3 regions of the Klebsiella sp. A52 genome follow, and region 2 is predicted to be linked to each of the others. Evidence: predicted binding sites of a transcription regulator. Region 2 holds the regulator's gene; each other region holds the start of a gene.
The links. Region 2 encodes ArgR, which controls arginine synthesis, uptake and breakdown. Its sites were predicted from a motif close to ANTGAATAAAAATACANT; they were not measured.

Region 1: a site for ArgR is predicted at 8,118-8,135, ahead of argF (ornithine carbamoyltransferase). Genes of this name have one in related genera too.
Region 3: a site for ArgR is predicted at 2,760-2,777, ahead of argC (N-acetyl-gamma-glutamyl-phosphate reductase). Genes of this name have one in related genera too.

Annotation. Positions count from the first base shown of each region.
Region 1 is NZ_CP074437.1:803,231-813,722, reverse strand. It holds gene mgtA (magnesium-translocating P-type ATPase) at 1-1,764, shown strand, start outside; gene KGA69_RS03740 (beta-N-acetylhexosaminidase) at 1,923-4,316, shown strand; gene ridA (2-iminobutanoate/2-iminopropanoate deaminase) at 4,374-4,760, opposite strand; gene pyrI (aspartate carbamoyltransferase regulatory subunit) at 4,834-5,295, opposite strand; gene pyrB (aspartate carbamoyltransferase) at 5,309-6,244, opposite strand; gene KGA69_RS03720 (pyrBI operon leader peptide) at 6,281-6,388, opposite strand; gene KGA69_RS03715 (YhcH/YjgK/YiaL family protein) at 6,580-7,032, shown strand; gene argF (ornithine carbamoyltransferase) at 7,087-8,091, opposite strand; gene rraB (ribonuclease E inhibitor RraB) at 8,255-8,680, shown strand; gene miaE (tRNA isopentenyl-2-thiomethyl-A-37 hydroxylase MiaE) at 8,752-9,516, shown strand; gene KGA69_RS03695 (GNAT family N-acetyltransferase) at 9,741-10,244, opposite strand; gene KGA69_RS03690 (YjgN family protein) at 10,429-10,492, shown strand, end outside.
Region 2 is NZ_CP074437.1:1,853,999-1,864,490, reverse strand. It holds gene KGA69_RS08780 (GntR family transcriptional regulator) at 1-25, opposite strand, end outside; gene KGA69_RS08775 (GntR family transcriptional regulator) at 12-641, opposite strand; gene mdh (malate dehydrogenase) at 773-1,711, opposite strand; gene argR (transcriptional regulator ArgR) at 2,252-2,722, shown strand; gene yhcN (peroxide/acid stress response protein YhcN) at 3,103-3,366, shown strand; gene yhcN-B (DUF1471 family stress response protein YhcN-B) at 3,467-3,733, shown strand; gene KGA69_RS08750 (barstar family protein) at 3,784-4,059, opposite strand; gene aaeB (p-hydroxybenzoic acid efflux pump subunit AaeB) at 4,144-6,111, opposite strand; gene aaeA (p-hydroxybenzoic acid efflux pump subunit AaeA) at 6,117-7,049, opposite strand; gene aaeX (p-hydroxybenzoic acid efflux pump operon protein AaeX) at 7,057-7,260, opposite strand; gene aaeR (HTH-type transcriptional activator AaeR) at 7,391-8,320, shown strand; gene tldD (metalloprotease TldD) at 8,365-9,810, opposite strand; gene yhdP (AsmA2 domain-containing protein YhdP) at 9,925-10,492, opposite strand, start outside.
Region 3 is NZ_CP074437.1:1,122,828-1,133,319, forward strand. It holds gene argH (argininosuccinate lyase) at 1-819, opposite strand, end outside; gene argB (acetylglutamate kinase) at 921-1,697, opposite strand; gene argC (N-acetyl-gamma-glutamyl-phosphate reductase) at 1,707-2,711, opposite strand; gene argE (acetylornithine deacetylase) at 2,825-3,976, shown strand; gene ppc (phosphoenolpyruvate carboxylase) at 4,234-6,885, shown strand; gene zinT (metal-binding protein ZinT) at 6,932-7,582, opposite strand; gene KGA69_RS05240 (helix-turn-helix transcriptional regulator) at 7,607-8,587, shown strand; gene fsa (fructose-6-phosphate aldolase) at 8,793-9,455, shown strand; gene gldA (bifunctional L-1,2-propanediol dehydrogenase/glycerol dehydrogenase) at 9,510-10,492, shown strand, end outside.

The DNA.
Region 1 (10,492 bases), 1.1 Mb from region 2:
GGCGACTGGTGGGAAGCGGCGCTGTTCGCGCTGTCGGTGGCGGTCGGCCTGACGCCGGAGATGCTGCCGATGATCGTCACCTCGACGCTGGCGCGCGGGGCGGTGAAGCTGTCAAAACAAAAGGTTATTGTCAAACACCTCGACGCCATTCAAAACTTTGGCGCGATGGATATCCTCTGCACCGATAAAACCGGCACCCTGACCCAGGACAAAATCGTGCTGGAGAACCACACCGATGTTTCCGGTAAATCCAGCGAGAGAGTCCTGCACACCGCCTGGCTCAATAGCCATTACCAGACGGGGCTTAAAAACCTGCTCGACACCGCGGTGCTGGAAGGCGTGGAGCTGGATGCCGCTCGCGGTCTCGCGGAACGCTGGCAGAAGGTGGATGAGATCCCGTTTGATTTTGAACGTCGCCGCATGTCGGTGGTGGTGAAAGAGCAGGACGACGCGCATCAGCTGATCTGTAAAGGGGCGCTGCAGGAGATCCTCAACGTCTCGACCCAGGTGCGCTACAACGGCGAAATCGTACCGCTGGACGACACCATGCTGCGTCGCATCCGCCGGGTGACCGATACCCTGAACCGTCAGGGGCTGCGGGTGGTGGCGGTGGCGACCAAATACCTGCCGGCACGGGAAGGCGACTATCAGCGTGCGGATGAGTCCGACCTGATCCTCGAAGGCTACATCGCCTTCCTCGATCCGCCGAAAGAGACTACCGCCCCGGCGCTGAAAGCGCTGAAGGCCAGCGGCATTACGGTAAAAATCCTCACCGGCGACAGCGAACTGGTGGCGGCGAAAGTGTGTCATGAAGTGGGGCTGGATGCGGGCGAAGTGGTGATTGGCAGCCAGATTGAAGCCATGAGCGACGACGAACTGGCGGCGCTGGCGAAACGCACCACGCTGTTCGCGCGCCTGGCGCCGCTGCATAAAGAGCGCATCGTGACGCTGCTGAAACGCGAAGGTCACGTGGTGGGCTTTATGGGCGACGGTATTAACGACGCCCCGGCGCTACGCGCGGCGGATATTGGCATTTCCGTTGACGGCGCGGTGGATATCGCCCGCGAGGCGGCGGATATCATTCTGCTGGAAAAAAGCCTGATGGTACTGGAAGAGGGGGTTATCGAAGGCCGCCGCACCTTCGCCAACATGCTCAAGTACATCAAAATGACCGCCAGCTCCAACTTCGGCAACGTCTTCAGCGTGCTGGTGGCCAGCGCCTTCCTGCCGTTCCTGCCGATGCTGCCGCTGCACCTGTTGATTCAGAACCTGCTGTACGATGTCTCCCAGGTGGCGATTCCGTTTGATAACGTCGATGATGAGCAGATCCGTAAACCGCAGCGCTGGAACCCGGCCGATCTCGGGCGTTTTATGGTCTTCTTCGGGCCGATCAGCTCGATTTTCGATATCCTCACTTTCAGCCTGATGTGGTGGGTGTTCCACGCCAACAGCGTCGAGATGCAGACCCTGTTCCAGTCCGGCTGGTTTATTGAAGGGCTGCTGTCGCAGACGCTGATTGTGCATATGATCCGTACCCGCCGCATTCCGTTCGTCCAGAGCCGCGCCGCGTGGCCGCTGTTCGCGATGACGCTGCTGGTGATGGCGGTGGGTATCGCGCTGCCGTTCTCGCCGCTGGCGGGCTACCTGCAGCTGCAGGCGCTGCCGCTCAGCTATTTCCCATGGCTGGTGGCGATTCTGGCGGGTTACATGGTGTTGACCCAGACCGTTAAAGGCTTCTACAGCCGTCGTTACGGCTGGCAGTAGAGGTTTCGCCCCTTTGCCGTAGGGCAGAGGGGCTTACCGGTATTTCTCTTAAATCTCATCAAGTTGTGAAGCCCGTCAACGCCATGTATTGACGCAATTTTGTGCGCATGTTAACCCAATGTTTTGCTTTTTTTGGCCCGTCATAAAAAGGAACATTGATGATTAACACCGTGCGTTACAGTCTGCTGACCAGCGGAATATTACTGAGCAGCATGGCGCTTGCCGCCCCGGCGGGCGATCTGCCGCTGATGCCGTGGCCCGCCCATGTGGAGCGCCCGCAGGCGCAGGGGGCGTTGGCGCTAAATAATCAGCTGACGATCAACGTCAGCGGCGACGATCTTGGCGAAGCGGCGAACCGCTGGCGCGAACGTCTTGCGCGACAAACCGGCTGGACGCTCCAGCCGCAGACGGCGCCGGCGAAAAGCCCAACCATTAACGTGATCGTCAGTAAAAAAGTGCCTTTCCTGCCGCAGCCGGATAGCGACGAAAGCTATCAGCTAACCGTTAACGCAGACGGCGCGACCCTGAAAGCCAATACGCGTTTTGGCGCGCTGCGCGGCATGGAAACGCTGCTACAGCTGGTACAAAACGGTCCTGACGGCACCACCATTCCTTATGTCGCCATTGACGATGCGCCGCGCTTCCCGTGGCGTGGACTGCTGCTGGATTCCGCCCGTCACTTTATGCCGCTGTCGGCGATCAAACGGCAGATTGACGGTATGGCGGCGGCGAAGCTTAACGTACTGCACTGGCATCTGACCGACGATCAGGGCTGGCGTTTCGCCTCCAGCCGCTATCCGAAGCTGCAGCAGCAGGCCAGCGACGGCCTGTTTTATACCCAGGCGCAGATGAAAGACATTGTGCGTTACGCGGCTGAACGCGGTATTCGCGTGGTGCCGGAAATCGATATGCCCGGCCACGCCTCGGCGATCGCCGTGGCTTATCCGGAACTGATGAGCGCGCCGGGGCCTTACGCGATGGAGCGCCACTGGGGCGTGCTGAAACCGGTACTCGACCCAACAAAAGAGGCCACCTACGCGTTTGCCGAGGCGATGGTCAGCGAACTGGCGGCTATCTTCCCCGATCCGTATCTGCATATCGGCGGTGATGAAGTCGATGACAGCCAGTGGAGCGCCAATCCGGCCATTCAGAAATTCCTCAAAGAGAAGGGGCTGGCGGACAGCCACGCGCTACAGGCGTACTTCAACCGGCGCCTGGAGAAGCTGCTCGAGAAACATCACCGGCAGATGGTCGGCTGGGATGAGATCTACCACCCTGATTTACCGAAGAGCATTCTGATCCAGTCCTGGCAGGGGCAGGACGCATTAGGCGACGTCGCCAAACACGGCTATCGCGGTATTCTCTCCACCGGTTTTTACCTCGACCAGCCGCAGTACACCGCCTATCACTATCGTAATGAAATTATCCCGCAGGGGCTTAACGGCGTGGATACGATTACCGATAGCGACAGCGCCCAGAGCTGGCAGTTTTCGATGCCGCGGCTGAAGGGCAGCGCGGTTGAGGGCAGCTTTACGCTGGTAAAAGGCGATAGCGGCTGGCGAGGGTTTATTGATTTTAAAGGTAAATCACGGCGTGCCGTGCAGGAGATTGAATGGCTCGGCGACAATCAGGTTACGTTCCGCGTCGATACCTGGATGGGCGAAACCCGCCCGGTGCTGACCATTAACGATGACAAGCTCGCAGGTTACTTCCTGCTTGGCAACACCCGTTATCCCATTGACGGCAAGCGGCTGGATGCCGTGCCGCAGGGCATTCAGCCGACGCTTCCCGACGCGCAGCAACAGAAGAATCTGCTGGGCGGCGAAGCGGCGCTGTGGGCGGAGAACGTCGCCGCGCCGGTCATCGATATCAAGCTGTGGCCGCGCGCTTTTGCAGTAGCGGAGCGTCTGTGGTCGGCCGAGGACGTCAAAGACAGCGACAATATGTATCAGCGCCTGCAGGCGATGGACAGCTGGTCAACGGTCTCCGTCGGCCTGCAGCAGCACGCTCAGCAGTTGGAGCAGTTCACCCGGCTGGCGAACAGCAGCCATACGCTGGCGTTGCAGATCCTCGCCGAGGCGCTGGAGCCGGCGCATTACTACACCCGTCAGCATCTCAAGTTCCAGGCGAACAATTACCATCAATTTGAACCGCTTAACCGGCTGGCCGATGCGTTACCGGCGGAGAGCGACACCGTACGCAGCCTGAACCAGTGGGCGGAGCGGCTGATCAGCGATGCCGAAGACACTGAGAGCGCCGATGCGCTGCGCCACGTCTTTACCCGCTGGCAGAACAACAGCGGCGATGCGCTGGCGCTGACCGACAATAACTATCAGCTGGCGGCGATTAAACCGGTGGTGCAGCAGGTTGATAAGCTGGCGAGCCTCGGGCTGCGCTTGACCGATCTGGTTGCGCGGCAGGGAACGCTGGATGATAAAGAGTACGCCTCAATCCAGGCGCAACTGGATACGGCGGCGAAAACCCAGGATGAGCTGGTGATTGCGGCGGTCTATCCGCTGGAGAAACTGCTGCGGGCAACGAAGATAAAATAGGGCATTTCCCTCACCCCGCGGATGGCGCAAGCGCCTGGGGTGAGGGCAGAGAAGCGATTAGCGACGGATCGCGATAGCTTCAATCTCAATCTTCACGTCTTTCGGCAGACGCGCGACTTCTACGCAGGAACGCGCCGGGAAAGTGGCGTTATGCTCGGTGAAGAACGCTTCATACGCGGCATTCACGGTGGCGAAATCATTCAGATCTTTCACGAAAACGGTGGTTTTCACGATATCGCCCACTTTCAGGCCAGCGGCTTCAACGATAGCTTTTACGTTGTCCAGGGACTGACGCGCCTGCGCGGCGACATCTTCCGGCACGCTGCCGGTTTTCGGGTCTACTGGGATCTGGCCGGAAGTGATGATCATGCTACCCAGATCAACACCTTGTACATATGGGCCGATAGCTGCTGGTGCCTTTTCCGTCGCAATAGTTTTGCTCATAATATCTCCAGATGAACTGCAGTAATTAGGTCGTAGCCATTATAGGGAGGGCCGGTATTAATACCAACCGCAATTAGTTGGCCAGCACCACATAATGGGAAAACTCTTTTTCACAGTATTTGCATTTGAGTGCAATGTCATCGGCGCGTTTTTTCACTGCGAAACTCGACGAAACCGGCTCAGCGTGACTGATGCAGTTGCTGTTCGGGCAGACCAGCACACTGTTGATGCGCTCCGGCAGGCTCGGGCGGGATTTGCCCACTACTTCGTAATCATCGATACGGTTAACCGTTGCGTCCGGCGCATACAGCGCCAGCTGATTGACCTGCTCATCGGTCAGAAAGGTGTTCTCGATTTTAATCAAATCTTTACGGCCCATCTCACCGGATGGCAGGTTCAGGCCGATGGTGATGCGCTGGTCGGTTTCGGTCAGCTTGAACAAGGTCAACAGTTTGAAGCCGACCTGGGCCGGGATATGGTCGATCACGGTGCCGCGCTTAATGGCTTCTACCTGCAGTTTATTGTCGTGTGTCATCTCTCATTCCCCCTTACTGTGCCAGCTCGCTATTCAATACCAGTGCCAGTAACGCCTGGCGGGCGAAGATGCCGTTGCCGGCCTGCTGGAAGTACCAGGCGTGCGGCGTTTTATCGACATCGGTGGTGATTTCATCAACGCGCGGCAGCGGGTGCAGCACTTTCATGTTGGCGCGCGCGCCTTCGAGATCCGCGGCGCGCAGTATGAACTGCGCCTTCACGTTGGCGTATTCCGATGGGTCAAGGCGCTCTTTCTGCACGCGCGTCATATACAGAATATCGACCTCTGCCATCACTTCGTCGATGGCGCTATGCAGGCTCCAGGCGATGCCTTTTTCATCCAGCATATCGAGAATATATTGCGGCATCGCCAGCGCGTCCGGGGCGATGAAGTAAAAGCGGTTGCCGTTGAATTTGGCCAGCGCCTGGGTCAGCGAGTGTACGGTACGGCCATATTTCAGGTCGCCGACCATCGCGACATTAAGATTCTCAAGGCGGCCCTGAGTTTCCTGAATGGTGAACAGGTCGAGCAGGGTTTGTGTCGGATGCTGATTGGCGCCGTCGCCGGCGTTGAGAATCGGCACGCCGCCGGAGAATTCGGTTGCCAGACGCGCGGCGCCTTCTTGCGGATGGCGCATCACGATAGCATCGACGTAGGTGCTGATAACCGAAATGGTGTCGGCCAGGGTTTCGCCTTTCTTACCGAGCGAGGTGTTGCTGCTGTCGGAGAAGCCGACCACGCTGGCGCCGAGGCGGTGCATGGAGGTTTCAAAAGAGAGACGAGTACGAGTGGAGGCTTCAAAGAAACAGCTGGCGATAACCTTATGCTTCAGCAGCTCGGGTTGCGGATTGGCTTTCAGCTTTGCGGCCGTCGCCAGCACCAGTTCGAGGTCTTCGCGGCTGAGATCGTTTATGGAAATGATATGTTTTTGATATAGCGGGTTAGCCATGCTTATCTCCTGACGCCTGAGCAAAAAAAAAGCCCCTTAAATAAGGGGCTTCGAGAATTCATTGAGCAACGGAAAGAAAAACGCCAGGCCAGCGCCTGCTTTCAGACGCGGTAAGACACAGCAATGTCGTACGCAATTGACCATATTTCCTCCCGGCAAAACGGCTGGCATTATACGCAGCTTTGATGAGCAATCAAGCGATTAATCCACAATCAGGGAAACGTTTGCCTGCGCAGGCTGCGCCAGCGCAAAAAACCGCGATAAAAATGTGGTCTGGCAGTGGTAAGCGGCGTATAAAACAAAAATGAAAAGCTGTTTTATATTTGAGGGCTCTTATGATTATCGGCAATATTCATCATCTGCAATCCTGGCTGCCGGACGCGCTGCGTCAGGCGATTGAGCATGTTAAGGCTCACGTCAACGAGGCGACGCCGCTCGGCAAGCACGATATCGACGGCAACAATCTGTTCTATCTGATTTCTGAAGACAGCACCGAACCGCAGGCCGAACGTCGCGCCGAGTATCACGCCCGCTATCTGGATATCCAGATTGTGCTGCGTGGTCAGGAAGGGATGACCTTCAGCACCTTACCCGCAGGCGAGCCGCAGACTGACTGGCTGGCGGACAAAGACATCGCCTTCCTCGCCGAGGGAGCGCAGGAGAAAACCGTTATCCTTAACGAGGGGGATTTTGTGGTGTTTTATCCAGGCGAAGTGCATAAACCGCTCTGTGCGGTCGGGGCGCCGGCGAAGGTGCGTAAAGCGGTGGTGAAGGTATTGATGGCTTAAAACGGGTAGCCCGGATACGCCTGGCGCTATCCGGGAATCTACCTTGGTTAATGGCTATTTTCCAAGCGTCGCCACCATCACCGCTTTGATGGTGTGCATACGGTTTTCCGCCTGATCGAAGACGATGCTCGCCGGCGATTCAAAGACTTCATCGGTCACTTCCATGCCGCCGTGCAGTCCATACTCCGCCGCCATCTGTTTGCCGAGAATGGTCTGGTCATCGTGGAACGCGGGCAGACAATGCAGGAATTTCACCTGCGGGTTGCCGGTCAATTGCAGCATGGCTTTATTCACCTGGTAACCGCGCAGCAGGGCGATACGCTCCGCCCATTTCTCTTTCGCCTCGCCCATCGACACCCACACGTCGGTATAAATGAAATCGGCGCCTTTTACGCCCGCGGCGATTTCTTCCGTCAGGGTAATATTGCCGCCGTGCTTTTTCGCCAGCGCAGTGCATTCCGCCACTAAACCTTCATCCGGCCAGCAGGCTTTCGGCGCCACCAGACGCAGATCCAGCCCGGTCAGCGCGGCGGCTTCCAGCATGGAGTTACCCATGTTGTTACGCGCGTCGCCGGCGTAGACCAGCGTCATTTCATTAAATGCCTTACCCGGCAGGTGCTCTTGCATGGTCAGCAGGTCGGCCAGGAGCTGCGTTGGGTGGAATTCATCGGTCAGGCCGTTCCACACCGGCACGCCGGCGTACTCCGCCAGGGTTTCCACCAGCTCCTGGCCGTAGCCGCGATACTGAATACCGTCATACATGCGGCCCAGCACGCGGGCGGTATCTTTCATGGATTCTTTGTGGCCGATTTGGCTTCCGCTGGAACCGAGATAGGTCACGCGGGCGCCCTGGTCGTAAGCGGCAACTTCGAAAGAGCATCGTGTGCGGGTTGAGTCTTTTTCGAAGATGAGCGCGATGTTTTTGCCCTTCAGTTTCTGGGCTTCGATGCCGTTTTTCTTATCGGCTTTTAATTGCGCGGCCAGGTCGACAAGGCCGGTAATTTCTGCAGCAGTAAAATCCAGTAATCTCAAGAAATGCTTCTGATATAACGCGGACATAATTCCCTCACCTGGCAAACGCCACTATTGAATTAAAATTCACTTTATATGTATGAATATTCATTTGCAACCCCGAGTTAGAAATCTTTTACACAGAAGGTGGAGGCAATCACGGCGGTATGTGACAATAGGAGTATCTGCCGCACATTATGAGGAACGAGCCATGGCAAACCCGGAACTACTGGAAGAACAGCGTGAGGAAACGCGTCTGATTATCGAAGAGCTGCTGGAAGATGGCAGCGATCCGGACGCGCTGTATACCATTGAGCATCATCTCTCTGCCGATGATTTCGAAACGTTGGAAAAAGTGGCGGTAGAGGCCTTCAAGATGGGTTATGAAGTCACCGAGCCGGAAGAGCTGGAAGTCGAAGAAGGCGAAGTGGTGATCTGCTGCGATATCCTGAGCGAAAGCGCGCTCAACGCCGATCTGATCGACGCCCAGGTTGAACAGTTGATGAACCTGGCGGAAAAATTCAACGTTGAGTATGACGGTTGGGGTACCTACTACGAAGACCCGAACGGCGAAGACGATGACGGCGAAGATGACGAAGATTTAATTGACGAAGACGACAACGGCGTACGCCACTAAGTCGTCAACGGATACGGCGGCGTCTGCCGCCGTATATACCCGTCCTGATTAGGGTATAGCCTGGAGCTTCAATGGATTACCCGCAAATACTCTCCCCGATTTTAGCATTTCTTCACTGTCCTACGCCGCAGGCGTGGATTGACGAAGCCCGTAAACCGGAAAACCTGCCGCTGCTGCTGACCGACCATATGGTATGCGAGCTGAAAGCGGCGCAAAACGCCATGCTGCTGGTACGCCGCTACGTCGCCGATAAAGACGGCGCCGACGAGCTGCTGGAATGCCTGAAACCGTACGAAGACTTTACCTATCGCCGTGGGCCGGAGCCGGATTTTGTCGCTCTGCATAAACGGATCAACAAAAGCGCTATGCCGCGAACCAACGACCCGTGGAGCAGCCAGTTGCTCGACAGCATGATTCTGTTGATCAAAGAGGAGCTGCATCACTTCTGGCAGGTGCGTGAGATCATGCTGGCGCGGGATATCCCTTACGTCAAAATCACCGCCAGCAACTATGCCCGCGGTATGCGCCGGGAGGTGCGATCGCACGAGCCGGTGATGCTGATCGATAAGCTGATTTGCGGCGCTTATATCGAAGCGCGCTCCTGCGAGCGTTTTGCCGCGCTGGCGCCGTGGCTGGATGATGATTTACAGAAGTTTTATCTGTCGTTGCTGCGCTCCGAGGCCCGTCATTATCAGGACTACCTGGACCTGGCGCAGAAGATAGCGGGGGAAGATATCAGCGAGCGGGTGCGCCACCTTGGCGAGGCGGAAGCGGCATTGATTCTCCGCCCGGAGCCTGAGTTCCGCTTTCACAGCGGCGTACCGACGGCGCCGTAGTCAGCGATTTTCGGACCCGGTAGCCACTAATACTGGCAGTTTCAGTAGTCATGGGGAGAGATAGCGTTGAGAGCTTCAGCTCGTAATGGTACAGGCCGTAGGTCGGGTAAGGCGTTAGCCGCCACCCGACAAAAAAAACGGCACCGCGAGCCCGGGACATCCCCCGGCTAGCGCTACGCTTAGCCGGGCTACCAAACTGTAGCCCCGGTAGCGCTATCAAGGCGTTACAGCGTTTTCAACATCCGCACTTCACAATCGACGTGGCCGGTGCAGCCCAGCGGCCCGTCGATATGTTCAAATCCGAGATGTTCATAAAGGGCAATCGCCTCTTTCAAAAAAGCGGTGGTCTCCAGATAGCAGCGTTTAAAACCCTGCTCGCGGGCGTGATCCATCGCCATCAGCGCCAGCTTTTTCGCCAGCCCTTTGCCGCGCGCCGCGGTCATAAAGTACATTTTCTGCAGCTCACAGATATCGGACTCGCTACACGAGAGCGGCGCCACGCCGCCGCCGCCAACCACTTCGCCATTTTGCTCCACAACCCAATAGGCGGAGCCCGGTTGGCTATAAAGTTCATAGAGTTCATCCAGGTTGGGATCAGCGACCGTATAGCCTTTATCGGCGGTCAGGCCGTATTCCGCGGAGACCTGGCGGATAACTTGGGCGATGGCGGCATTATCTGCCGCCGTAATGCGGCGTAAAGTAAAGGTCTGTGGCGCAGCAAGATTCATAGAATCACTCAATTTTAGCTTAAATAACCATACATTGTTTTAATACCATTATTCTTTAACCGACGCAAGGCGTGCATAAATATATTGCCGAGTAATTTCAAAATAATATATTCTGCATATTTAATGATGGTTATTCTGGCTTATTATTTATATATATAATTTAAAGTACAAGGATGGCGGGGTTATGGATATTACTTTAGGGAAGAAGCCGCGTGCTAGTCATTATTTTGTCTTTCACGGACGGGCTC
Region 2 (10,492 bases):
TTTTCCCTAATTTAGGCTTCTGCACTTTCCCAATCCTTCATATGTTGACGCATAATTTCCGCAAGCATGAGGAAATAACGCTGTGTTGCCTGAGCAATATTGCCCACATCGCCGCGGCTAATGGCTCCAGCCAGTTCATGTAGTATCAGTGCCGATTCCTGGCTATCGTCTTTCAGATACAGGATGACATAAGAAATATATCCATCCAAAAATTGCTGATACGCCTTCGCCAGATAGCGGTTATCAAGATAGGAAATCAGCAACTGATGAAATTCCAGTTCGCGAGTTTTGTCGCCAGGCTGCGCCAGCGCTTGCGCGCGCCCGAGCAGCAATTCCCCCTGGTTTGCCGGCACGAGAGTGAACAATTCGGCAGCCATCACCGCGATCACGCGAAAAATATGGCTAACATCATCGGGCACCAGCTTTGATACCTGCATATGACGGTTAGGCAAGCGCACCAGAAACCCCTCTTGTTCAAGAGACTGCAACGCTTCTCTAACCGGCATACGTGAAAGCCCTAGCTGCTCAGCAATACTCTCCTGCGCCAGCTCATCTCCCGGTTTTATCGCTCCGGAAAGAATTTGATAGCGAATGATTTGCGTAATGTGGTCCCTGGTCTGCTTTCTTTCGATCTTTTTCACAACGTCCTCATTGCGTGGGGCTTAAGACGCGGGGATTTTAGCAGATTTAGCCGCCAGGCGGCGCATTCGGCAGGGAGATGAGGCGATAAAAAAGCCGGAACGACGGTTCCGGCTTTTCTGCTAAGGAGATGTTACTTGTTGACGAAATCCTCGCCGAGGGCGATATCTTTCTTCAGCGTATCCAGCATGCCTTCCAGCGCCTGCTGTTCAAAAGCGCTGAGTTTACCAATAGACTGACGCTCTTCCACGCCATTTTTGCCCAGCAGCAGCGGCTGCGAGAAGAAACGGGCATACTGGCCGTCACCTTCGACGTAGGCACATTCAACCACGCCTTTTTCACCCTGCATGGCACGCACCAGTGAGAGCCCGAAACGCGCAGCCGCCTGGCCCATCGACAGCGTCGCCGACCCGCCGCCCGCTTTCGCTTCCACGACTTCCGTCCCGGCGTTTTGAATACGTTTGGTGAGATCCGCGACTTCCTGCTCGCTAAAGCTGACGCCAGAAATCTGCGACAGTAAAGGCAGGATAGTGACGCCAGAGTGGCCGCCAATGACCGGAACTTCAACCTCGGTTGCCGACTTGCCTTTCAGCTCGGCGACAAAAGTATTAGAGCGAATAATGTCGAGCGTGGTGACGCCAAACAGTTTGTTTTTATCGTACACGCCGGCTTTTTTCAGCACTTCGGCGGCGATAGCGACGGTGGTATTTACCGGGTTGGTGATAATACCGATGCAGGCCTGCGGACAGGTTTTTGCGATCTGCTGCACCAGATTTTTAACGATACCGGCGTTAACATTAAATAAGTCGGAACGATCCATGCCGGGCTTGCGCGCGACGCCGGCGGAAATCAGCACCACATCAGCGCCTTCCAGCGCCGGGGTTGCATCTTCACCGGAGAAACCTTTGATTTTTACATCTGTGGGAATATGACTTAGATCTACCGCCACGCCCGGCGTAACCGGAGCGATGTCGTACAACGAGAGCTCTGAACCTGAAGGCAGTTGGGTCTTAAGTAGTAGGGCAAGCGCCTGGCCGATGCCACCAGCGGCGCCGAGGACTGCAACTTTCATCCTAAACTCCTTATTATGGTTAATTTACACCCTGAATAATTCGAGTTGCAGGAAGGCGGCAAGAGCGTGAATCCCCAGGAGCTTACTGAAGTAAGTGACTGGGGTGAACGATTGCAGCCAACGCACATGCAGCTCGAAGTATGACGGGTATAGTCTTTCGTTATTCCGTCGCCTGGACCTTAATTCACAAGATGAACAATTACAATAATTATGGCTGAAGAATGCGGGGTACGCGCAATGATGCAGCAAATTCGCATTTTTCTTCCTGAGACTGGCCATCCAGCAAAGCCGTAGTACCGGATCGACTATTGGTTACAATACACCCAGCTCGCTCGGCAAAACAATATCAATTTCATAACATTTATTTCACTTTTACAGCAATTTACCCGCTGTGATGCAGGCATGTTCCTCATCAGGGTTATTTGCTAAAATATGCGCCTTTCATAACATTATTTACGCTATTCCCTTGCGGATTATTTGCATAAAAATGCACTTGTATGCATAATGATGTTGTTTTTACCACCATAATCTGGGTGACTTATGCGTAGTTCGGCAAAACAAGAAGAACTGGTTAAAGCGTTTAAATCGCTGCTTAAAGAAGAAAAATTCAGCTCGCAAGGCGAAATCGTTCAGGCGCTGCAGGAAGAAGGTTTCGAGAACATCAACCAATCGAAAGTTTCCCGCATGCTGACAAAGTTTGGCGCCGTTCGCACGCGTAACGCCAAAATGGAAATGGTCTACTGTTTGCCTGCCGAACTCGGCGTGCCGACGACCTCCAGCCCGCTGAAAAACCTGGTGCTGGACATCGATTATAACGATGCGGTGGTAGTGATTCACACCAGCCCCGGCGCGGCGCAGCTGATCGCACGCCTGCTGGATTCCTTAGGTAAAGCCGAAGGTATTCTGGGTAGTATCGCGGGGGATGACACTATCTTTACCACCCCTGCCCGCGGTTTTTCCGTTAAAGATCTCTACGACGCGATTCTGGTCCTGTTCGAACAGGAACTCTAAGCGCTCCCCCTCTGGTTCCCGCCAGAGGGCTCTTCCCCGCAAAACGCTCCCCCTCAAACCTTCAAATAAAGCAGCATTTTTTTAACATTTAGTGTGGTTTTCCACCTCTATACATTCCTTTACCGAATGATAACGGCTAAAGCGCACAAAAGATCAAAGCGCAATATCTATTTGATTTAAATATAAATAATCATGACATTCACCCCATGAATGACATTTCTAATTCTTATACGTTATAAAAACGACATTTCTTGGAAATTATTTACACTGAAAACAATTAGCATGGTATTAATATTTTTGGTGATTAGTGTATACTTGATTTTGTGATGAGGGTCACGAAACAAAGCCCCCTAATAATAAAATTCGACGAGGTGAACATCATGAAAATCAAAACCACTGTAGCCGCACTCAGCATGCTATCCGTACTGTCCTTTGGCGCTTTCGCCGCTGATTCAATCAACAGCACTCAAGCGGAAAGCCGCCAGTCACTGGGCACCGTATCTATCGGCGCGGTAGGTTCTTCCCCGATGGATATGCACGAAATGCTGAACAAAAAAGCACAAGAAGAAGGTGCTTCTTCTTATCGCATTATCGAAGCTCGCACCGGCGACCACTGGCACGCCACTGCTGAACTTTATAAATAAGCTTTAACGATTGTCGGTCATTAACTGAAACAGTATCTCTTCAGCGGCCTGGGTTCATACGAAATCTCCCGCCGCTGCACAAATGGTTGGAGTAAAGATTATGAAAAGCGCAATTATCATCGCATCCCTGGGTCTGGCATCTGTTCTCTCTTTCGGCGCAAGCGCAGCCGTACAGCAAGTGAACGCCGATCAAGCACAAAATCTGCAACCAATGGGCACTATCTCTGTATCTCAAGTAGGTAGCGCGCCAATGGATATGCGCCAGGAACTGGCGGCTAAAGCCGAGAAAGAAGGCGCCAGCAGCTACCGCATTATTGAAGCTCGTACCGGCGACAGCTGGCACGCGACTGCTGAGTTGTACAAATAAACCCTCGTCGTCTTATCCGACGACTTGCCCCCGCCCTGCCGGGGGCTTTTTTATGCCCAACGGGCATTGAAACGTAGTAGTCCTTCCAGCTCCTCTTCCGCTTCATCGAACAGCAAAATTAACGCGCCAAAGCGACGACGCTGTTTTTCATCCAGATGAACAAATTCAATCTCCAGCGGGAACGGTAAGCGCCCTCCCGTCACCGCGCTCCACAGCGCGTCGAGGTTATCCACCTGCTTATCCGGTAGCGCGAAGGCGCGGGAAAACTCGCGATAGAAATCCTGTTGCTCAGCTATTTCATCAAAATCAAAGGTATAAATAGTCATTGCCCGGCGCCCCTTAAGCTCTGTCCCTCTACACCAAATAAGTATAGCGATAAAAAAACCGACGCCGGGGCGTCGGTTCGCAGCTTAGCTGTTGGTGAGCACGTGCTGATATTTCTTCAGCATATCGACCAGCCGTCGCACCGGCTCAGTGACCTGGGGCGACGCCTGCCAGTGAAGGAGTTTTTCCTGATAAACATCAAGCTCTTCCAGCAGACGGGTAAAGTAACGGCGGCGCTTATCATCGCTGCCGGCGGAGATAACGTGATCGGCGGTTCGCCGCAGCTGGCGGTGGAAGGCCGACAAATCCTCGTTTACCGGCACCGGGGCATCGCGTAGACGCTGGTGCGCGATAATCAGCGTCAGCGCCAGCCGGAAGCGGGCGATATCGCCGGGAAACTTGTTCAGCAGTAAAAATAGCTGTTGATACAGCGCCGGCAAATGGTTCTCTTTACGCCGGGCGCTATTCGTGGTCAGCGAAGAGACCGCCGCCGAGACGAACTGGTTCAATAGCACCCGTCCGGTGCGGGCCTGCGAGTTATCACGCACTAACAGAATCACCATCAGCGCGAGGAAACAGCCGACAATCTGCCCCAGGGCGCTATCGAGGAACTGGCTAAACTGGAACTGCATCGGGTTATCCAGCACCAGAATATTGATGGTGCTCGCCAGGGCCCCAAGCGATCCCAACCGCCGCTTTTGTACCTCAATGCCGATAAAGAACGCCATCGCGGCAAGGCTGATACACAGCAGCAGCATGCTCTGCTGCGTCGCAGGCATGACGACAAGGAAGAACAGCGCGCCGAGCGGTAGAGCGGCAAGGGTGCCATAGAGGAAGTCTAAGGCCACCATCCGCGGGTTAGGCAGACGCATCGCCAGCGCGGTCACCACGGCAATCATAACCATCGCCCCGCTACCGGATGTCCAGCCGGTCCACAACCAGAACAAGGTGCCGAGAATACACGAAATAGAGGTTCGCCAGAAATTGACCATCGCGTGGTGACGCTCGGCGGACTCAACCTTCACCACCGTTTCGCCGCGTAAGACTTCATCTTCGATACGGCTGATTTTGGTATTGCCGACCACGCCGCGCTTCAGCAGCAGGTAACGCGTCGCCGCGCCGACCCAGCTATAAATCGTAACTGGCGTATTGTGTTCACCTTTCCAGGTCAGGAAGCGGCGCATACGCTTAAGCTGTTGATGCACATCCTGTACGGTTTCTACGGGCTCGGCAAACAGCTCGCGGTAGTCGTCAGTCACCATCTCCGGGCGAGAGTTCTGGATCAGATAGGTTTCGCAGGCCTGAGTAATCAGCGTCAGCGATAGCGTGTTGATCGCCTTTAGCCGCTGGTTTACCTTCGCCCAGCGCGAAGATTCCATGATCAGGTTGCCGCGCATCCCCTCCAGCGCGGCAGTACGACGCACCAGCGCTCCCCAGGCTTTATCCACCACCTCGCTATCGCCATGGGCGACACAAAGCTGCATCAGGCGATACTGATCCAGCAGCAGGTTATCCAGTTCGAGGTCGATCTCTTTTTTGATAGAACGCGGAGAAAATAGCAGGTCAGCGACGATGGCGCTGACGATCCCGATGACAATTTCGCTGCAGCGCTCGACGGCAAACTGCGGCGCCAGCATCGGGTCGGTATGAATGGTGATGATGATAATCAGCGCCGTATAACCCGCCAGCCCCCAGGCGTAGGAGTTTTCGACCTTCACCAGCGAGGAGATCCAGGTGCAGAAACCGGCCCAGAGACAGCAGACCAGCATCATCAATAGCGGCGCGCGGATCATGAGGATGATGATCGCCAGCGCGGCAATACAGCCGATAAACGTCCCGGCAATACGCAGCATCCCGCGGTAGCGAATCGCCCCGGAATAGGGCTCACCGCCAGCGGCAAATGCCGGACCGGCGGTCACGATAGCCGCGGTCAATACGGCCCAGCGCGGCGTCTCAAGCTGAAAATGAAAGCCGACGAACAGCGCCAGCACCACCGCGCATGCAAGCTTAATGGCAAAGCGGAGATGCCGGGGAGCAATGGTATAGGTCCCCATGGCGATTAACCAAACTCACGCAAGCGCATGGCGACTTTCTGGAAGAAGTTGGCCTGGCTGGCGTCGCGATCTTCTTTGCCGGTGATGACAACGGTCGCAGTGGTGCCCGACGGCCAGAGGTTGCCCTGCTGCTGGTCAAGACGGATACGTACCGGCACGCGCTGCGCCAGACGTACCCACTCAAGGTTGGAGTCAACGGAAGCCATGCCTTTCGCATCGCTGCTGCTGCTGGCGTTGGTTACGCCCGCGGCAACGCTGTCGACGGTACCTTTTATCACCTTACTACTGCCGAGCGGGGTGATTTCGGCGCGGTAGCCTGGACGCACGCCTTCCAGCTTGGTCTCTTCCAGATAGGCCATCACGTAGAAGGTATTTTGTTTCACCAAAGCGACCGCGGTCGAACCGCGGGTGATGAATTCGCCGGAGTAGACGTTCAGGTTGGTCACCCAGCCATCGGCAGGCGCACGGATAACCGTACGTTCAAGATCCAGCTTGGCTAAGTCGCGGCTGGCCACCGCTTTCGCCAGCTGATGCTCAACGGTTTGCAGTACGTTGTTGGCCTGGTCAATCTCTTCGCGCGACATGGCCTGCACGCCGAGCCTGTTACGGCGCCCGGCTTCAACGCGTTTTTCCTGAGCCAGCGTCTGGTAATAAGAGACGTCGGCTTCCGCCTCCGCCAGCGCTTTTTGGTAACGAGGTTGGTCAATAACGAACAATACCTGGTCTTTCTTAACCAGTTGGTTATCCTTGACATTCACTTGCGAAATGAGCCCCGACACGTCCGGCGCGATGGCAACGATATCGGCGCTAAAGCGCGCATCGCGCGTCCACGGCGACGCGGTGTAGTACACCCATGCGCGAAAAATAGCGATAAACGCCAGAATAACCAGTATCACAGTGATGGCAGTACGCAGGATATTTCTTGTTAGTGTTTTCACATCGACCTCAAACGAACAAGCGCGATATCAGATAAAACAGACAGCAATACAGCGCAGTATTAAACAGTGCAGGGTGCCAGACAAAATCATAAATACCGGTCGGAACCAGCAAACGGTGCACCAGCCAGAAGATGGCTAGCGACAATAGCAGCTCAAAGAAGATCGGCGGAAACGATAGGCCGAAAATCACTATGACAGGAAACAGACTCATGATGACCTTGATAAGAAGCGTACAGGTGGTAGCGTGATGCGTTTATTATGTAGCTAACTATATATTAACGTAACAATTGCAGCCTTATCTATAATATGTGATCTAAATCACTTTTAAGCCAGAGTGAATAATGGAACGACTAAAACGCATGTCGGTGTTCGCCAAAGTGGTTGAGCTGGGCTCTTTCACCGCCGCCGCACGCCAGCTCCAGATGAGCGTTTCATCTATCAGCCAGACCGTTGCTAAACTGGAAGACGAGCTTCAGGTAAAGCTGCTCAACCGCAGCACCCGCAGCCTGGGCTTAACAGAAGCGGGTAAAATTTATTACCAGGGCTGCCGAAGAATGCTCTTTGAAGCGCAGGACGTCCATGAACAGCTGTATGCCTTCAACAATACCCCTATCGGCACGCTGCGCATCGGTAGCTCTTCAACTATGGCACAGAATGTGCTGGCGCGCATAACCGCCGAAATGCTCAAAGAATATCCGGGTTTATCGATTAATCTGGTGACCGGCATCCCCGCGCCGGACCTGATTGCCGACGGCCTCGACGTGGTGATACGCGTCGGCGCATTGCAGGATTCCAGCCTCTTCTCGCGGCGGTTAGGCTCAATGCCAATGGTGCTCTGCGCGGCGAAAAGCTATCTTCAGCACGCGGGATGTCCGGAAAAACCAGCGGATCTTGCCAGCCACTCGTGGCTGGAATACAGCGTACGGCCAGATAATGAGTTCGAAATTATCGCTCCGGAGGGGATCTCAACGCGACTGATCCCACAAGGACGCTTCGTCACCAACGACCCGATGACGCTGATCCGCTGGCTGACTGCCGGCGTTGGCGTGGCCTACGTTCCGCTGATGTGGGCGATCGACGAGATCAACCGCGGTGAACTGGAGATCCTGCTGCCGAGCTATCAATCGGATCCGCGACCGGTCTATGCGCTATATACCGAAAAAGATAAGCTGCCGCTGAAGGTGCAGGTATGTATTAACTATCTGACGGATTATTTTGTCGAGGTGGCGAAGATCTATCAGGGAATGCACGGGCGCGGGATGACCCGTTAACTGACATCCCGGCAGCGGCACCGCGCCGCCGGGACCAGAGGTTATCAGGCGGTGCCGCCAACGGTAAGGTTGTCGACTTTCAGCGTCGGCTGGCCGACGCCGACCGGGACGCTCTGCCCTTCTTTACCGCACACGCCAACGCCGCTATCCAGCTTCAGGTCGTTACCGACCATGGAAATCTGCTGCATCGCTTCGATACCGGAACCGATTAGCGTCGCGCCTTTGACTGCCTTGGTCACTTTACCTTTTTCAATCAGATAGGCTTCCGAGGTCGAGAAGACAAATTTACCGGAGGTAATGTCCACCTGACCGCCGCCAAAGTTCGGCGCATAGATACCGTAATCGACCGATTCGATAATCTCCTGTGGCGTCGACTTACCGGCCAGCATATAGGTGTTGGTCATCCGCGGCATCGGCAGATGCGCATAAGATTCGCGGCGACCATTACCGGTCGGCGCGACGCCCATCAGACGCGCGTTGAGCTTATCCTGCATATAACCTTTCAGGACGCCGTTTTCGATAAGCACGTTGTATTGACCCGGCGTACCTTCGTCATCAATCGCGACCGAACCACGGCGATCGGCCATGGTGCCGTCATCCACGACGGTGCACAGTTCAGAGGCGACTAATTCGCCCATGTGACCGCTGAAGACCGAGGTGCCGCGACGGTTAAAGTCACCTTCCAGGCCGTGGCCGACGGCTTCATGCAGCAGCACGCCAGGCCAGCCCGCGCCAAGCACCACCGGCAGCATACCGGCTGGCGCCGCAACCGCGGACAGATTGACTAATGCCATACGTACCGCTTCACGCGCCCAGACATCCGCCCGTACGTCGCCATCCAGCGGCGCGAGGAAATAATCATAGCCAAACCGTCCGCCGCCGCCGCTGGCGCCGCGCTCGCGTTTGCCGTCTTCCTCCACCAGCACGCTCACGGAGAGACGAACCAGCGGACGGACATCAGCGGCCAGCGTCCCGTCCGTTGCCGCTACCAGGATAAGCTCGTAGACGCCGCTCAGACTGGCGGAAACTTCCTGCACGCGCTTATCGGCAGCACGCGCCACCTTATCGACGCGGCGCAGAATATCCAGTTTCTCTTCGCGGCTCATGCTCTGCAGCGGATCGACGCTGGTATAGAGAGAGCTGTACTCCACCGCGCCGAGCGTCTGCACTTTGCCGTCGCCATGGTCGCGGACGATAGTACGCGCCGCCTGCGCGCTCTGCTCAAGCGCCAGTTTGCTGATTTGGTCAGCATAGGCAAAACCAGTTTTCTCGCCGCTTACCGCCCGGACGCCTACGCCCTGGTCAATATTGTACGACCCATCTTTAATGATGCTGTCTTCCAGAACCCAGGATTCGTGATAGCTCGACTGAAAATAAAGATCGCCGTAATCGAGACGGCGCTCAGCCAGTTGGCCAAGAATGGCAAACAGGTCCTGATGATTCAGGCCATTTGCCGACAGTAATTGTTCACTTACCAGGTTCAAACTCATCGTTACGCTACTCGTTTGTTGCCGCCTGACACAGGGGAATACCATGCGGCGAAAAAGATGACGGGGAGAAAATGCCCTCTATTGAGAGTGCGATAATTCCCCGTACTCGTCAAATCATTGCTTTTTGTTGCTGCGCGCCTGGCGCAGCACTTCGTTGATTTCCGGCTGATCGATTGGACCCGTAATGCGATAGCGCAGAATCGACACTTTGTTCCACAGCGGCCCAAGCACCTTGCTGGCGGCAAAAACCGCCGCGCCGACGATCGGGTTGACGGCGAATGCCGCCGCTACGCCGACGGTCGCCGATATTTCCGGCGCCACCACCGCTTGTAAATCTAAACGACGGCGCACCAGATCGACCGAACCTTTCATCGCGATGTCGGCTTCAAGGCCATCCACCAGCGTATCATCCGTATTCAATACGCCGTCTTTAATCCATGCCGTACTGCGAATCGAATCAAACCAGAAGCCTTCCTGGAAGGTGTCGCTGAAATCGAAGCGTAGCTTACGCAGCAGCGCGTCAACGCTCAATAGCCTTAACAACTGACCGGCATGACCGGTGCTCAGGTCAGTAAACTCGCCTTTGCCGAGGCGGCTTTTGAGGATCCCGTTCAGCGAAGCGACATCAGGCTGCCATGGCGGCGCGCGCCAGTGCAGATCGTAATCGACATCAAACGACGAG
Region 3 (10,492 bases), 730 kb from region 2:
AACGCGGTCAGACAGTTCAACAAAACCCGCTTCGCCGGTATTGAAGAAAATCAGATCTTCGGCAAAACGCGACAGGTGCACCATGCCGATTGAGGCATCGGAAAGCAGCTCCAGCACGTGATCGCGATCGGAGACGCTATCGAGGCTGTTACGGGTCGCCGATGCGAAACCCAACCAACCGGCCAGCTGTTCACGGTCGATTTCATAAGCGGTTCCCGCCAGCGCGCCGCAGCCCAGCGGGCTGACATCAAGGCGCTTGAGCGCGTCCTGCAGGCGGCTTTCATCACGGGCCAGCATTTCAACGTAGGCCAGACACCAGTGCGCAAAGGTCACCGGCTGGGCGCGCTGCAGATGGGTATAGCCCGGCATCACCGCATCCTGATTGTTGCCTGCAGTTTCCACCAGCGCGCTTTGCAGTTGGCGGGTCGCGGACAGCAGTTCGGTGACGGTCTCTTTGCACCACAGCTTGAGATCGGTGGCGACCTGGTCATTACGACTACGTCCGGTATGCAGTTTTTTGCCCAACTGGCCGACTTTATCGATCAGTTTTCCTTCGACCCAGCTATGGATATCTTCGGCATCGCTTTCAAGGATTTGCTGCGGGTTGGCGCGTACCTCTTCCAGCAGAACGTTCAGCGCCTCTTCCAGCTGCAGCTGCTCATCGGCGGTCAGTACGCCTACGGTTACCAGCGCTTTGGACCAGGCGACGGATCCCACGATATCCTGTTCCGCCAGACGATAGTCAAAGCGTAAAGAGTCGTTGAATTGTTTGAACCGCTGGTCTGCTGCCTGTGTAAAACGCCCGCCCCAAAGTGCCATAACATGCTTCCTTTATTCGTGAGTTCTGCCGGGTCGCGCTGCGCTTACCCGGCCTACGGTCTTGTTGCCCCGGCAAACAACGCGCCGCCGGGCATTCAATCTTAAGCCAAAATACGCGTACCGATCGGCGTACCGTTAAATAATGCCGGCAGCTGCTCGGCATGACGCCAGGAGGCGATATCCACCGGGCGACCCAGCTCGCGCGCCGCGTCCAGCGCCGCGTTTACTTTCACGATCATACCGTCGGTAATGATGCCCTGTTCAATCAGTTGCTCGGCCCTGGAGGCGGTCATTTCCGCAATCCGCTGACCTTTGCCGTCGAGAATGCCGCTCACATCGGACAGCAGGATAAGATCCGCGCCCAGCGTCGCCGCCAGCGCCGTCGCCGCCTGATCGGCGTTGACGTTCATCAGCTGTCCTTCGTCAGTGACGCCAATCGAGCTCACCACAGGCAGGTAGCCGCCCGCCAGCAGCGTATTGATAAGCGTCGGCGAGCCTGCCTGCGCTTTACCAACGTGGCCCAGTTCTTCATCCAACTGAGTCACCTTCACGCTATCGCCATCGCCAAGGAACAGCCCTACCGAGGAAAGACCATGCTTTTTCGCCCATGCCAGCAGCGTTTTGTTGGCGGTTCCCGCCAGCGCGCCGGTAATGATGTCAATCTGATCGGCAGGCGTTACGCGCAGGCCATTTTTCTTTTTCACCGGCAGATTAAGCTGTTTCATCAGCTCATCCACCACGCAGCCGCCGCCGTGGACGATAACCAGCGGACGCTGGTGTGTTTCGCGGTAATGCACCAGCGCGGTAAACAGGCGCTCCAGCGCTTCTTCGCTATCCAACAACACGCCGCCAAGTTTGATAATCAATGGATTGTTCATCATCACACCTTAAATTAAAGACTGCGTCTCAGCGAAGCCGAAACGAATGTTAGCGCACTGCACAGCCTGCGCTGCCGCGCCTTTCAGCAGGTTATCCTCTGCGGCCACGACGATAATATGTTCGTCCTGGACGGCAAAACCGATATCACAGAATGGCAGCCCAACTACGTTTTTCAGCGCCGGTACGCCTTTATCGTATAAACGGACCAACGGCTTATTGGCATAGGCCTGCTGGAAGACCTCAGCAACCTGCTCTTTACCGACGCCCGGCTTCAGGCTGCAGGTAATGGTTTCCAGAATACCGCGTTTAAAATTGCCCAAATGGGGAGTGAAGATCACCTCTGCGCCCAGATGGGTAGAAATTTCCGGATGGTGGCGATGATTGAAAACACCGTACGGCTGCAGGCTGACTTCGCAGAAGCTATTGCTCATCGCCGCCTTACGCCCGGCGCCGCTGACGCCGCTGGTGGCGTTGATCACCGGCCATTGCTTCAGCTCCAACAGACCGGCATCGATCAGCGGTTTTAACGCCAGCTGCGCCGCTGTCGGGTAGCAGCCAGGCACCGCGATCAAATTCGCCTCTTTCAATGCTTCGACGTTCCACTCGGCCAGACCGTAGACCGCCTGTTTGAGCAGGTCCGGATGCTGATGCGTGAAACCGTAGTATTTTTCGTAGAACGCCCCATCGTTGACGCGAAACGCGCCGGATAAATCGAACACCACGCAGCCCGCGGCCAAAAACTGCGGCGCCAGATCGTGGCTGACTTCATGCGCGGTGGCGAGGAACACCACATCCGCGCCGGCGCTAAATTCGCTGATATCGGACATTGCCTGCAGCGGCAAATCGACAATGCCTTTCAACTGCGGATGTATATCGGAAATTAACTTTCCAGCATCATTGCTTTGCGCGGAGACGGTCAAAGCGGTTATGTTCATATGAGGGTGGCGATTTACATAGGCCACCAGCTCTGCGCCGGCATAGCCGCTAGCTCCCACGATCAGCGTATTTAGCATTGGAAGAGCATCTCCTTACATTCGATGGGTTTTATTGCGCTCAACGATATTGTATTTTTATTCACAAATACTGCATGAATATTGATACTATCATGACCAGAGGTGTGTCAACAATGAAAAACAATTTACCGCCCTTTATCGAGATTTACCGCGCATTGATCGCCACACCCTCCATCAGCGCGACCGAAGAAGCGCTGGATCAAAGCAATGAGTCTTTAATCAATTTACTCGGCGGCTGGTTCCGCGATCTGGGCTTTAACGTCGAGATCCAGCCAGTACCGGAGACGCGTAATAAATTCAATATGTTGGCCAGTACCGGCCACGGCGCTGGCGGCCTGCTGCTTGCCGGGCATACCGATACCGTGCCTTTCGACGATGGTCGCTGGACTCGCGACCCGTTTACGCTTACCGAGCACGACAACAAACTCTACGGCCTCGGCACGGCCGATATGAAAGGCTTCTTCGCGTTTATCCTCGATGCCCTGCGCGACGTTGACGTCAGTAAATTGAAAAAACCGCTGTATATTCTGGCCACCGCTGACGAAGAAACCAGCATGGCGGGCGCGCGCTATTTCGCTGAAACCACACAGCTACGCCCGGACTGCGCCATCATCGGCGAGCCGACCTCGCTGCAGCCGGTGCGGGCGCATAAAGGCCACATTTCAACAGCGGTACGCGTACTGGGCCAGTCAGGCCACTCCAGCGACCCGGCGCGCGGCGTGAACGCTATCGAACTGATGCACGATGCGATTGGCCGCATCATGCAACTGCGCGATGACTTAAAAGAGCGTTACCACTACGCTGCCTTCACCGTGCCTTATCCGACGCTCAACCTGGGCGCCATTCACGGCGGCGATGCATCCAACCGCATCTGCGCCTGCTGCGAGCTGCACATGGATATTCGTCCATTGCCGGGTATGACGCTTAACGACCTGAACGGTCTGCTGGATGAAGCGCTGGCGCCGGTTAGCGAGCGCTGGCCAGGGCGTCTGACGGTCTCTGAGCTGCATCCGCCGATCCCAGGCTATGAATGCCCGCCGGACCACAAGCTGGTCGAAGTGGTTGAAAAACTGCTCGGCGCGCAGACCGAAGTGGTGAACTACTGCACCGAAGCGCCATTTATCCAGACGCTGTGCCCTACGCTGGTGTTAGGACCGGGCTCCATCAACCAGGCCCACCAGCCGGATGAATATCTGGAGACGCGGTTTATTAAGCCAACGCGCGAGCTCATCACCCAGGTTGTCCATCACTTCTGCTGGCATTAATTGCCGCCGTTTTCCCGCCTTCACGTCCGGAGGCGGGAGAGTGACGATCGTCACACTTCCATAAGTAATGCTTATCCGCCGACCGCTGAGTTAACTTTCGCAAATTATCGCTATTTATTCGTTTGCTGAAGCGATTTCGCAGCAATTGACGCGGGGGTATTTACGTGGCTTTATAAAAGACGGGTTGCTTATCCACTGCTCAATTCACGGAGCGCCGGATATAACAAAATAAAATGAGATGGGGTGTCTGGGGTAACATGAACGAACAATATTCCGCTTTGCGTAGTAATGTCAGTATGCTCGGTAAGGTGCTGGGCGACACCATCAAGGATGCGTTAGGAGAAAACATTCTTGATCGAGTCGAAACTATCCGTAAGTTGTCCAAATCTTCTCGCGCGGGCAATGAAGCCAATCGCCAGGAGCTGCTCACCACGCTGCAAAACTTGTCCAACGACGAGCTGCTGCCGGTGGCGCGCGCCTTTAGCCAGTTTTTGAATCTGGCCAATACCGCTGAGCAATATCACAGCATTTCGCCCAACGGCGAAGCCGCCAGTAATCCGGAAGTTATTGCGCGTACCCTGAGAAAACTCAAAGACCAACCCAATCTCAACGAAGACACCATTAAAAAAGCGGTGGAATCCCTGTCGCTGGAGCTGGTGTTAACCGCTCACCCGACCGAGATCACCCGCCGGACGCTGATCCACAAAATGGTGGAGGTCAACAACTGCCTTAAGCAGTTGGATAACAAAGATATCGCCGACTATGAGCACAATCAGCTGATGCGCCGCCTGCGCCAGCTGATCGCCCAATCCTGGCATACCGATGAAATTCGTAAGCACCGCCCTTCTCCGGTCGATGAAGCCAAATGGGGTTTCGCGGTAGTTGAAAACAGCCTGTGGGAAGGCGTGCCGAACTATCTGCGCGAGCTGAACGAACAGCTGGAAGCCAACCTCGGCTACCAGCTACCGGTTGATTTTGTGCCGGTACGATTCACTTCCTGGATGGGCGGCGACCGCGACGGCAACCCGAACGTCACCGCCGATATCACCCGCCACGTGCTGTTGCTCAGCCGCTGGAAAGCGACCGATCTGTTCCTGAAAGATATCCAGGTGCTTATCTCCGAGCTGTCGATGGTCGAATGCACCGACGAGCTCCGCGATTTGGCCGGCGCGGAAGGCGCGCAAGAGCCGTATCGTTATCTGATGAAAAAACTGCGTAGCCAGTTGATGGAGACCCAGGCCTGGCTGGAAGCGCGTCTGAAAGGGCAAAAACTGCCGAAACCAGCGGGTCTTATCACGCAAAACGAACAGCTGTGGGAACCGCTGTACGCCTGCTATAAATCGCTGCAGGCCTGCGGCATGGGCATCATCGCCAACGGCGAACTGCTCGATACCCTGCGCCGGGTGAAATCTTTCGGCGTACCGCTGGTGCGTATCGATATCCGTCAGGAAAGCACTCGCCACACCGAAGCGCTGGGCGAAATGACCCGCTACCTCGGGATCGGCGATTATGAAAGCTGGTCGGAAGCCGACAAGCAGGCCTTCCTGATCCGTGAACTGAACTCCAAACGCCCGCTGCTGCCACGCCAGTGGGAACCAAGCGAAGAAACTCGCGAAGTCCTCGACACCTGCAAGGTGATCGCCGAAGCGCCGCGCGGCTCGATCGCCGCCTATGTTATCTCGATGGCCAAAACGCCGTCCGACGTGCTGGCGGTTCATCTGCTGCTGAAGGAAGCCGGTATCGGCTTTGCCCTGCCGGTCGCGCCGCTGTTTGAAACGCTCGACGACCTGAACAACGCCAACGACGTTATGACTCAGTTGCTGAATATTGACTGGTATCGCGGCTTTATTCAGGGCAAACAGATGGTCATGATCGGCTACTCCGACTCGGCCAAAGATGCCGGCGTGATGGCCGCCTCCTGGGCTCAGTATCAGGCCCAGGACGCGCTGATCAAAACCTGCGAAAAAGCCGGTATTGAACTGACGCTGTTCCACGGTCGCGGCGGCTCCATCGGTCGCGGCGGCGCTCCGGCCCATGCCGCGCTGCTCTCGCAGCCGCCGGGTAGCCTGAAAGGCGGCCTGCGCGTCACCGAACAGGGCGAGATGATCCGCTTTAAGTACGGCCTGCCGGAAGTGACCATCAGTAGCCTGTCGTTGTACACCAGCGCGATTCTGGAAGCCAACCTGCTGCCGCCGCCTGAACCAAAACCGCAGTGGCGCGAAATCATGGCCGAGCTGTCCGACGTCTCCTGTAAGATGTATCGCGGCTATGTGCGTGAGAACAAAGACTTCGTCCCTTATTTCCGCTCCGCGACCCCGGAACAGGAACTGGGCAAACTGCCGCTTGGCTCGCGCCCGGCAAAACGTCGCCCGACCGGCGGCGTCGAGTCACTGCGCGCTATCCCGTGGATCTTCGCCTGGACCCAGAACCGCCTGATGCTGCCGGCCTGGCTGGGCGCCGGCGCCGCGCTGCAGAAAGTGGTCGAGGGAGGCAAGCAGAGCGAGCTGGAAAGCATGTGCCGCGACTGGCCGTTCTTCTCAACCCGCCTGGGCATGCTGGAGATGGTCTATTCAAAAGCCGACCTGTGGCTGGCGGAGTACTACGATCAGCGGCTGGTGAAACCGGAACTGTGGAAACTCGGCGAAGAGCTGCGTCAGCTGTTAACCGCCGATATCAAAGTGGTGCTGGCCATCGCTAACGACTCCCACCTGATGGCAGACCTGCCGTGGATTGCCGAATCAATCCAGTTGCGTAACATCTATACCGACCCGCTGAACGTCCTGCAGGCCGAACTGCTGCACCGTTCACGTCAGGCCGAAGAGGCTGGCGAGGAACCGGATGCGCGCGTTGAGCAAGCGCTGATGGTCACCATTGCCGGCGTCGCGGCTGGGATGCGTAATACCGGCTAATCATCGTTTCCCCCGGCCGCCCGGCCGGGGGAATTTCCCATTCATTTTAGTGATGCAACATCTCATCGACGATCTGCTCTTTATGCAGCGCATACGGATAATAGGTCGGCCAGTTATCCATCTCTTTCAGCAAGGCTTCCTGAGATTCATTCCCCATGAAAATATGGAAATGCTGCGATTTGCGTGGGCCAATAATATGGTCGCTGAACTGGACGAATTTCGGCGCTTTGCCATCAGCCTGCTGGCACTCAAACAGGTAGCGAACGCCCTTCTTGCCGGAGGCATATTGCAGGATTTTGTAGCCTGAGTAGCGATATTTGCAGCTATTAACGGTCTTGCCGACGTGGAACTCTATCACGTTATCTTCAATGCCAATCTGCTCTACGTCGGTGGCATAGCCCTTCTTATAATAGGCGCGATACTCTTCCACGCTCTTGCCGCCGGGCTTTTTCGCTTTTTGTTCCAGAACCGGGTCAAGGTCGCCATTCAGCAGGTACGGATTGACTGACTGCCAGACGCCATCCCAATCGCTCAACGCGCGATCCTTCACATCTTTATCGGCAAAAATGCCTTCGCTGGCCCGGCGTTCCGTTTCAGTTAACGCCGGGCCATGATGATGGCTACCGTGGGCGAATGCCTGAACGCTGGCAAGCGCCATGCCGAAGCCAAACGCGAGCATGGGGATCTTTCGGGTCATTACTCTCTCCTGAGTTGAATATTGATTGCGACAAAATGTTACGATATAACATTTCACAACCGAGAAGCAATAACGACGAGTTCGCGCTTTTACCGCTGGAAAAATGTCCGGTATGATGAACCGCGTGACGTATTTGACGGGGCAATGATGGACAACAGCATCAATCAACTCATTGATTCATTGATAAAAAAAACGAATAACATTGCGGAGGTGCATTTTGCCGGCGCAATGCGACCGCCTGCTGAAGCCGTGATACAGCTCGATTTCCCCCGTCTGAATATCGTCATTGAGGGGCAGTTGCGCGATCTCGCCTTAGGGGAAAACGCCGCGCCGCTGCAGGCGCGCGACGTACTGTATATTGCCGGCGATGGCTGGAACTGGCCGCAGTGGCAGACGCCCTGTCTGCTCTTAAGCATCCTGTTTGGCAAACAGCAGTTGGAATTTACGCTGCAGCGCTGGAACGGAGAAGCGCTAACTCTTGTCCAGAAGATCCAGGTACCACGCCGCGGGCCGCGCGTGGGTTCATTCCTGCTACAGGCGCTAAATGAGATACGCATGCAACCGCAGGAGCAGCAAACCGCCCGCTGTATCGTGATTAGTCTGCTCAGCCACTGTACCGATCTGCTGGGTAGCCAGGCGCAAACCTCATCGCGCAGCCAGGCGCTGTTCGAGGCGATCCGCCAGTATATCGATGTCCATTTCGCTGAGCCGCTGAGCCGGGAATCCGTAGCCCAGGAGTTTTATCTCTCTCCCAACTATCTCTCACATCTGTTTCAGAAGTGCGGACCCATGGGCTTTAACGAATACCTCAATCATATCCGCCTCGAACAGGCGCGCATGCTGCTGAAGGGTCATGATATGAAAGTAAAAGATATCGCCCACGCCTGCGGCTTCGCCGACAGCAATTACTTCTGCCGCCTGTTCCGCAAGAATACTGAACGTTCTCCTTCCGAGTATCGCCGCCAGTACCATAGCCAACTGACGGAAACCCCCTCTGCGCCGTAAAACTAGATTTTTGTAAGTTACTGATTTCCACCTGCAGGCTATTTCAGCCTGGATGCACTATTGCGTGGACAAATGTGATCTAAATCACTCTTAATCGTAATGCGTACATTTATCCAGTTTTTGGCAAAATTGTCATCTGGCGAGCAGGCAAACGGAAGCCGTATCCTTACCTCAACATCATTGAATTACACATCGAGGAATGGTTATGGAACTCTATCTGGACACCGCGAACGTCGCTGAAGTTGAACGTCTGGCCCGTATTTATCCGCTGGCTGGCGTCACCACCAACCCGAGCATCATCGCCGCCGGCAAAACCCCGGTCTGGGATGTGCTGCCTCGCCTGCAAAAAGCCGTCGGCCCGGAAGGTATTCTGTTCGCGCAGACCATGAGTCGCGATGCGCAAGGTATGGTGGCAGAAGCCAAACGCCTGAGTAACGCCGTACCAGGAATCGTGGTTAAGATCCCGGTTACCGCCGAAGGTCTCGCCGCCATCAAACTACTGAAAAAAGAAAGCATCCCTACGCTTGGCACCGCCGTCTATAGCGCTTCCCAGGGGCTGCTCGCGGCGCTGGCCGGCGCGAAATACGTCGCGCCGTACGTCAACCGCGTCGACGCCCAGGGCGGTGACGGCATTCGCATGGTGCAAGAACTGCAATCCCTGCTGGAAATGCACGCCCCGGAAAGCAAAGTCCTGGCCGCGAGCTTCAAAACCCCGCGTCAGGCGCTGGATTGCCTGTTAGCCGGCTGTGAAGCTATCACCCTCCCCTTAGACGTAGCGCAACAAATGCTCGGCACCCCTGCGGTAGAGTCAGCCATAGAGAAGTTTGAGCAGGACTGGAATAACGCATTTGGCACGTTGAACCTGTAATCCGATCGTCGGCCGCCAACAGGCGGCTTGCACGGTCATCGCGGAGGAATCGAAATGGATCGCATTATTCAATCACCCGGTAAATACATCCAGGGCGCTGGCGCCATCAAGCGCCTCGGCGAATATCTCAAACCGCTGGCTGAACGCTGGCTAATCATCGGCGACAAGTTCGTTCTCGGCTTCGCCGAAGAGCAGCTGCGTACCAGCCTGAGCGGCGCTGGTCTGGTGGCCGAAATCGCCCCGTTCGGCGGTGAATGTTCGCAAAATGAAATCAACCGCCTGCGCGATATCGCCAGCAGCGCCCAATGCCATGCAGTGCTCGGCATCGGCGGCGGCAAGACGCTGGATACCGCGAAAGCGCTGGCTCACTATATGCACCTGCCGGTGGTCGTGGCACCGACCATCGCCTCCACCGATGCGCCGTGCAGCGCGTTGTCTGTTATCTATACCGACGATGGCGAATTCGAAAGCTATCTGATGCTGCCGCACAACCCGAACATGGTGGTTGTCGATACGCAGATCGTCGCAGGCGCGCCAGCTCGCCTGCTGGCCGCCGGGATTGGCGATGCGCTGGCGACCTGGTTTGAAGCCCGCGCCTGCTCGCGCAGCGGCGCGACTACAATGGCGGGTGGTAAATGCACCCAGGCGGCGCTGGCGCTGGCGGAGCTATGCTACAACACGCTGGTTGAAGAAGGCGAAAAGGCGATGCTTGCCGCCGAGCAGCATGTGGTTACCCCAGCGCTTGAGCGGGTGATCGAAGCCAACACCTACCTGAGCGGCGTCGGCTTTGAGAGCGGCGGGCTGGCGGCGGCGCACGCGATTCACAATGGCCTGACCGCCATCCCGGACGCCCATCACTTCTACCACGGAGAAAAGGTCGCATTTGGTACCCTGACGCAGCTGGTGCTGGAAAACGCGCCGGTGGAAGAAATTGAGACCGCTGCGGCGCTTTGTCACAGCGTCGGTCTGCCCATCACGCTGGCGCAGCTCGATATTAAAGGCGATATCCCGGCCAAAATGCGCACGGTCGCGGAAGC